2 regions of the Bradyrhizobium sp. LCT2 genome follow, and region 1 is predicted to be linked to the other one. Evidence: predicted binding sites of a transcription regulator. Region 1 holds the regulator's gene; the other holds the start of a gene.
What was found. Region 1 encodes PhoB, which activates phosphate uptake and scavenging genes when phosphate is short. Its sites were predicted from a motif close to TGTCATNNANCTGTCAT; they were not measured.

Region 2: the regulator PhoB is predicted to act here: its motif matches at 2,428-2,444, upstream of EI171_RS18020 (YbhN family protein).

Annotation. Positions count from the first base shown of each region.
Region 1 is NZ_CP034432.1:1,543,702-1,547,258, reverse strand. Features, by position in the region: gene EI171_RS07915 (GcrA family cell cycle regulator) at 1-426, shown strand, start outside; gene phoB (phosphate regulon transcriptional regulator PhoB) at 660-1,367, opposite strand; gene phoU (phosphate signaling complex protein PhoU) at 1,390-2,106, opposite strand; gene pstB (phosphate ABC transporter ATP-binding protein PstB) at 2,118-2,939, opposite strand; gene pstA (phosphate ABC transporter permease PstA) at 2,936-3,557, opposite strand, start outside.
Region 2 is NZ_CP034432.1:3,748,671-3,752,227, forward strand. Features, by position in the region: gene EI171_RS18015 (hypothetical protein) at 1-1,072, opposite strand, end outside; gene EI171_RS18020 (YbhN family protein) at 1,174-2,256, opposite strand; gene EI171_RS18025 (ferritin-like domain-containing protein) at 2,685-3,191, shown strand; gene EI171_RS18030 (MFS transporter) at 3,428-3,557, shown strand, end outside.

The sequences.
Region 1 (3,557 bases):
GCCGAGCTCGGGAACGTGACCCGCAATGCCGTGATCGGCAAGGTACACAGGCTCGGCCTATCCGGCCGCGCCAAGAGCCCCTCATCGGCGGCTCCGCGGCCGCGCAAGGCGCGCCCCGCGCAGCACATGATGCGGGTGAGCCGCCCCATTGCGCGCGGCAACACCGCGCTGGCGCAGGCCTTCGAGGTCGAGGTGGAGGCCGAACCGGTCACCTACGACAACGTGGTGCCGATGAGCCAGCGGCTGTCGCTGCTGGAGCTGAACGAGGCGACCTGCCACTGGCCGGTCGGCGATCCCTCGAGCCCGGATTTCTTCTTCTGCGGCGGCAGGGCGCTGTCGGGCCTGCCCTACTGCGCGCAGCACTCGCGCGTGGCATATCAGCCCGCCGCGGATCGCCGGCGCGCACCGGCGAAGCCCTCGCGGTGAGTTTGTCGCTCTAGCTGATTGCAAAGACGGCGCCGTCACGCGATGACGGATCGACACACTCCGATGTCGTCCCGGCGAAGGCCGGGACCCATAACCACCAGCAGATGTGGTTACGGGGACACGGAGTTACCCTTGTCGCGCAAACAATTGCGCCCTGGGGTTATGGGTCCCGGCCTTCGCCGGGACGACACCGATATCGTGGCGACAGCTCGCCAAACCAACTCGCCCCTAGCTTACGTCTGCTCCGCCTTCGCAAAGCGATCATCCAGCGCGTAGCCGGCTCCGCGGACGGTGCGGATGGGATCCTGCTCGCGGCCGAGATTGAGCAGCTTGCGCAGGCGGCCGATGTGGACGTCGACGGTGCGCTCGTCGATGTAGATGTCGCGGCCCCAGACGCTGTCGAGCAGCTGCTCGCGCGAGAACACGCGGCCGGGATGCTCCAGGAAGAACTCCAAGAGGCGATATTCGGTCGGGCCGAGGTCGATCGGCCGGCCCGAGCGCGCGACGCGGCGCTTGTCGCGATCGAGCTCGATGTCGCCATAGGCCAGCACCGTTGCGAGCCGCTCCGGGCTTGCGCGCCGCAGCAGGCCCTTCACGCGCGCCAGGAGCTCCGGCACCGAGAACGGCTTGACGATGTAGTCGTCGGCGCCGGTCGCAAGACCCCGCACCCGCTCGCTCTCCTCGCCGCGCGCGGTGAGCATGATGATCGGGAGCTGCTTGGTCTCGGGCCGGGTCCGCAGCCGGCGGCACAGCTCGATGCCTGACAGTCCCGGCAGCATCCAGTCGAGTACGATCAGATCGGGGATGTGTTCCTTGAGGCGGGTGTCGGCGTCGTCGCCGCGCATCACCGTCTCCACATCATAGCCGTCGCCTTCGAGGTTGTAGCGGAGAAGCTCGGTGAGAGCTTCCTCGTCCTCAACCACCATAATGCGTGCGCCCATGGTGTCGTCGCTCCTTAAGTCTTCAGGTATTCGGGACCGTCGTGGCGAAGGTCGTCATGTCGCCCTTCGGCCGCTTGTCGGTGATCGCCTGGCCCTCGATCATGTAGAACACGGTCTCGGCGATGTTGGTGGCGTGGTCGCCGATCCGCTCGATGTTCTTGGCGCAGAACATCAGATGGATGCAGAACGAGATGTTGCGCGGATCCTCCATCATGTAGGTGAGGAGCTCGCGGAACAGCGAGGTGCAGATGGCGTCGACTTCCTCGTCGCCCTTCCACACCGCCATCGCCGCCGGCAGATCATGCGCGGCATAGGCGTCCAGCACCGACTTGACCTGCTGCTGCACGAGGTCGGTCATGTGCTCGAGGCCGCGGAACAGCTTGAGCGGATGAAAATCCGTCTCCAGCGCCGCGACGCGCTTGCCCATGTTCTTGGCGAGGTCGCCGATGCGCTCGAGATCGGTCGCAACGCGCATGGCGCCGACGATCTCGCGCAGATCGACCGCCATCGGCTGGCGGCGGGCGATGGTGAGCACGGCGCGCTCCTCGATGCGCTTCTGCAGCGCGTCGAGCTCGGTGTCGGTGGCGACGACGCGCTGGCCGAGCGCGACGTCTCGGCGGATCAGCGCGTCGACGGAATCGACGATCATGCGCTCGGCGATCCCGCCCATCTCGGCGACGAGCCGGGTGAGCTCCTGGAGGTCGGTGTCGAAGGCCTTTGCGGTATGTTCAGAACCCATGTCCCGTCTCCTCAGCCGAACCGGCCGGTGATGTAATCCTGCGTGCGCCGGTCGCTCGGCGACGTGAAGATCTTGCTGGTGTCGTCGAACTCGATCAGCTCGCCGAGATACATGAACGCGGTCTTGTCGGAGACGCGCGCCGCCTGCTGCATGTTGTGGGTGACGATCGCGATCGTGTAGTTCTCGGACAATTCCTGGATCAGCTCCTCGACCTTGGCGGTCGAGATCGGGTCGAGCGCCGAGCAGGGCTCGTCGAACAGGATCACCTCGGGCCGCACCGCGACGGTGCGGGCGATGCAGAGGCGCTGCTGCTGGCCGCCGGAGAGCGACAGGCCGGAGGCGTTGAGCTTATCCTTGACCTCGTTCCACAGCGCGCCGCCGCGCAGCGCCTTCTCGACGCGGTCGTCCATCTCGGACTTCGAGATCTTCTCGTAGAGGCGGATGCCGAAGGCGATGTTTTCGTAGATCGTCATCGGGAACGGCGTCGGCTTCTGGAACACCATGCCGACGCGGGCGCGCAGCAGGTTGAGGTCGAGCTTGCCGTCGAGGATGTTGGTCTGGTCGAGCATGAGCTGGCCGGTGGCGCGCTGCCCCGGATAGAGGTCGTACATCCGGTTGAAGATGCGCAGCAGGGTTGACTTGCCGCAGCCGGACGGGCCGATGAACGCGGTGACGCGGTTGGTGCCGAGCGTCAGGTTGATGTTCTTCAGCGCGTGGTGCTCGCCGTAATAGAAGTTGAGGTTGCGCACCGTCACCTTGGCCGGCGCTTCCGGCAGCAGCGGCGCCTGGGGCAGCCCACCGGCCGCGCTCATCGATACGGAAAGCTCACTCATTTTGCGGTCCTCTCGGCGCCAAGGATGCGCGCGCCAATATTCAGGGCAAGCACGGTAATCGTGATCAGCAGCGCGCCGCTCCAGGCGAGCTGCTTCCAATAGGCGTAGGGGCTCTGGACGAAGTTGTTGATGGTGACCGGCAGGTTCGCCATCGTCTTGTTCAGGCCAAGACTGAAGAACTGGTTCGACAGCGCGGTGAAGAGCAGCGGCGCGGTCTCGCCGGCGACGCGGGCGGTGGCTAGCAACACGCCGGTGATGAGGCCGGAGCGGGCGGCACGATAGGCGATCCGCTTGATCACCAGCGAGCGCGGCAGGCCGAGCGCGGACGCCGCCTCGCGCAGCGCGTTCGGCACCAGCAGCAGCATGTCCTCGGTCGTGCGCAGCACCACCGGGATGACGATGACGGCGAGCGCGAGGCTGCCTGCGATCGCCGAGAAGCCGCGCATCGGCACCACCACCGCGCCGTAGATGAACAGGCCGATGATGATCGAGGGCGCCGAGAGCAGGATGTCGTTGATGAAGCGGATCACCGAGGTCAGGCGGTCGTTGCGGCCGTATTCGGCGAGATAGGTGCCGGCGAACAGGCCGAGCGGCGCGCCAATGCCGACGCCGAGCACG
Region 2 (3,557 bases), 2.2 Mb from region 1:
CACCGACCGAGAGCAGCACGAGATCGAGCGTGCGGTCCGGCTGGCGCTTCTTCGCCGCGGTGAGCGCCTCGCGCAGCTCGGCGACCTGCGCGTTCACGCTGGTCTGGCAATTGCCGTTCTTGCTGGGCGCGCATTCGCGGGCGCGCTGCGAGCCGAGCAGCCCGTCGCCGATGCTGGCGCCGGTGCAGGCGAGCGGCAGAAAGGTCACCGCGATGTGGGTGTAGCGCACCGCGAGCGCCAGCGCGGTGCGGGCCTGGTAGCTGTAGAGCGAGCGGTGGCAGGGGGAGTTGAACCAGAGCGCGCCGTAGCGCTGCCAGTTGGCGAGCGTATCCGGCGCCTCGCAGGCGCGGCCGCCTTTATAGCCGGCGCGGCTCGGCCGGTAGTACTGCGCGCCGGCGGTGCCGAGATAGGAGCGGAAGCAGAAACCTTCGTCCGACAGCGCCAGCGGCCGGTCGGGATTGCCTTCGCCCGAGGCGATGCTGTCGCCGAGGCCGGCGACGAAGATGTCGCGGACCTGGATCTCGGTCTGAACGCGCTGGGTCGGATCGGAGCCGGAGGAGACGTCGACGCTCGCGACCGTCTGCCGGAGGTAGCGGACGCGCAGATTGACCGGCTCGGCACAGTCGAAGGTCGAGGTCTGCGGCCCGTCGCCGTCGTCGAACGACCAGGCGCAGGTGGCGCCGACCGGCACCGCGCCGGTCAGGCGCACGGTCACCGGATGGTCGATCGGGGTGAGGTAATTCTCTTTGACGTTGTCGCGGGTGCAGGGCTGGTTGACCCGGCCCTGGAGGTCGATGCAGAGCCGGTTGACCATGTTGCGGGCCCAGCCGCGGCCCTCGCTCTGGAGCTCCAGCGACTGTTCGGCGGCGAGGATGCTGCGGTTACGCGCGTTCTCCACATGAAGCAGAAAGTCGCGCTCCTCGCGGAACAGGCGGAAGCGGTTGCGCACCTCCCAATTGATCTGCATGGCGCCGGCGTCCTGCGCGACTGCGCGCTCGGGCGGCAAAGCGGTCAAAATCCCGGCAAGCAGCAGGGCGCCCGCGAAGAAGGTGCGAAGAGATGGTCGGATCATGGCCCGCGTGTTCAACGGCAAAGTTGAGGCGGAAATAAGAGAGGATTGCTCCCCCCGCCCGCAACCTTGTCTGACGATTTTTGCGGGCGCCGTCCAGCGCCCTAGCGCTTGCTGGCCTGTCGCAGCGACCGCTCGCGCTCCATTGCCGCCACCTGCTTGGGCAGGTTGGCCTGGGCGCAGGCCTCCGCCAGCCGCCGTCGCTCCTGCCAGGGCTCGACCACGTTCATCCAGAGCTCGCGCGTGCCCATGATGGAGATGGCGAGGCCGAACGGGATCACGAAATAGAGCAGGCGGAACACCAGCAGCGTCGCCAGAAGCTGCTCGCGGCCGAATTCCGGCAGCGCCACCAGCATGGCGGCATCGAATACGCCGATCGAGCCGGGGGCATGGCTGGCAAAGCCGAGCAGCGTCGCCAGGATGAACACGACCGCCAGCGACAGGAAGTCGATCGGCGGAGTGGCCGGTATCAAGAGGTACATTGCCGTGGCGCAGAAGCCGAGATCGACCACGCCGATCAGGATCTGCACCAGCGTCAGCGGCGCCGAGGGCAGCACCACTTTCCAACCCTTCTGGCCGAGCTCGCGGCGCTTCTCGCCCATGCAGAGCCAGACCAGATAGGCGCCGATCGAGGCGAGGCCGCCGAACGCGATCAGCCGGTTGATCGACGACGGCAGCTGATCCATGTAGGAGGCGGCATCGGGATGGACGGCCATGCCGATCGAGAGCACGAAGATGTTACCGAGCCAGAAGGTCAGGCCCGACAGGAAGCAGATCTTTGCGACGTCGATCGCGTTCAGCCCGTAATCCGAATAGATCCGGAAGCGGATCGCGCCGCCGGTAAAGACGGTGGCGCCGATGTTGTGGCCGATCGAATAGGACGTGAAGCTGGAGAGCGCTGCAATGCGATAGGGCACGTGCTTCTTGCCGATCGTTCGCAGTGCAAAAAAATCGTAGAAGGTCAGCGTACAGAACGCGAAGAAGACGCAGATCGCCGCCAGCCCGATATTCCCGCGGGGAATCTCGGTCAATGCGGTCAGGATGACGCCGGTATCGATACCTTTGAGGGTCCGCACCAGCGTGGTGATTGCGAAGGCGATGATGAAGACGCTCGCGGCAATTCCGAGCCGTCGCCAGCCAATCCATCTCTTGAAGCCGCGCTTCAACGCGGGCAGCAGTCCGTGCATTCATCCTCCCGGCAGGGGGCAAGACCGACAAGGCCAGGCATTGGCCAGTCGGGCGCGATGGTTGCCAAAGGCAGGCGTCGATCGCTAGGCATGATCCAGCTCATTTAAGACAAAAACGGTGACTTGTGCAGCCCTTGACAAGGATAGGTTCTGTGCCGGACCGGCGACTTTTGTCATATGTGGTTCACATCGGACGCGCGTTAAGCATATGAGTCGCCAGACCGGCCAGGCCCGCGCGTTCGTATATTGGCATGCTTTCATATCGTGCCGTCCGCGGCATTGTTCCAGCGCAAGCGATGCCGGCTCTTTTGGAACGTCGATGCCGCGTGCCCGTTAGCGCCCCATCAGCAATCGAACATGGCGGGAATATGCGGCTATTCGTGCGAGCCGGTGCCCCCGTGTTCCCGAAACCCAAGAGGATCGGAACGATGGGACTGTTCACAAAAGACATCAAGACCATGAACGACCTGTTCGTGCATCAGCTCCAGGACATCTACTATGCCGAGCAGCAGCTCACCAAGGCGCTGCCGAAGATGGCCGACAAGGCCACCGACCCGCAGCTGAAAAAGGGCTTTTTGACGCACCTCGAGGAAACGAAGCAGCACGTCAAGCGGCTCGAGGAAGTGTTCAAGATGCACGGCGCACAGGTGAAGGCGGTCGACTGCCCGGCGATCGACGGCATCATCGAGGAGGCCGACGAGACCGCCGGCGAGGTCGCCGACAAGGCGGTGCTGGACGCTGCGCTGATCAATGCGGCGCAGGCCGCCGAGCATTACGAGATCGTGCGTTACGGCAGCCTGATCGCCTGGGCCAAGCAGCTCGGCCGGAGCGACTGCGCCGCCGTGCTCGCCAAGACGCTCGAGGAAGAGAAGGCGACCGACAAGAAGCTCACGGCGCTCGCCGAGAGCAAGGTGAATCTGCGCGCGGCGAGCTAGCGCTGGTGTAGGCAGGAAAGCGCCGCGCGGTGGTTCGCGCGGCGCTTTTGCCCTTGCCTCGGCCGTCGTCATTCCCCGCGCGCGGCTGCAGAGTACTGGATCGCCCGCCTGCGCGGGCGACGACGCCGAGTTTCGGGTGGGCACGCTCGCCACACATCCATCCTTCGGCCATTGTCGAAACATGACGGCAGGCCGGAAGCCTATATGTCGCGTGGGGCTGCAACCGAGGTGGCAGCATGCGAGCAAGCACCATCAAATACGAAGCCTTCGACGACGGAGCCGGCGCGCCGCGCGCCTCATCTCGTCCTGCAACCTCCCTGACGCTGGCCGCGATGAGCCTCGGCTATGGCGTGGTGCAGCTCGACG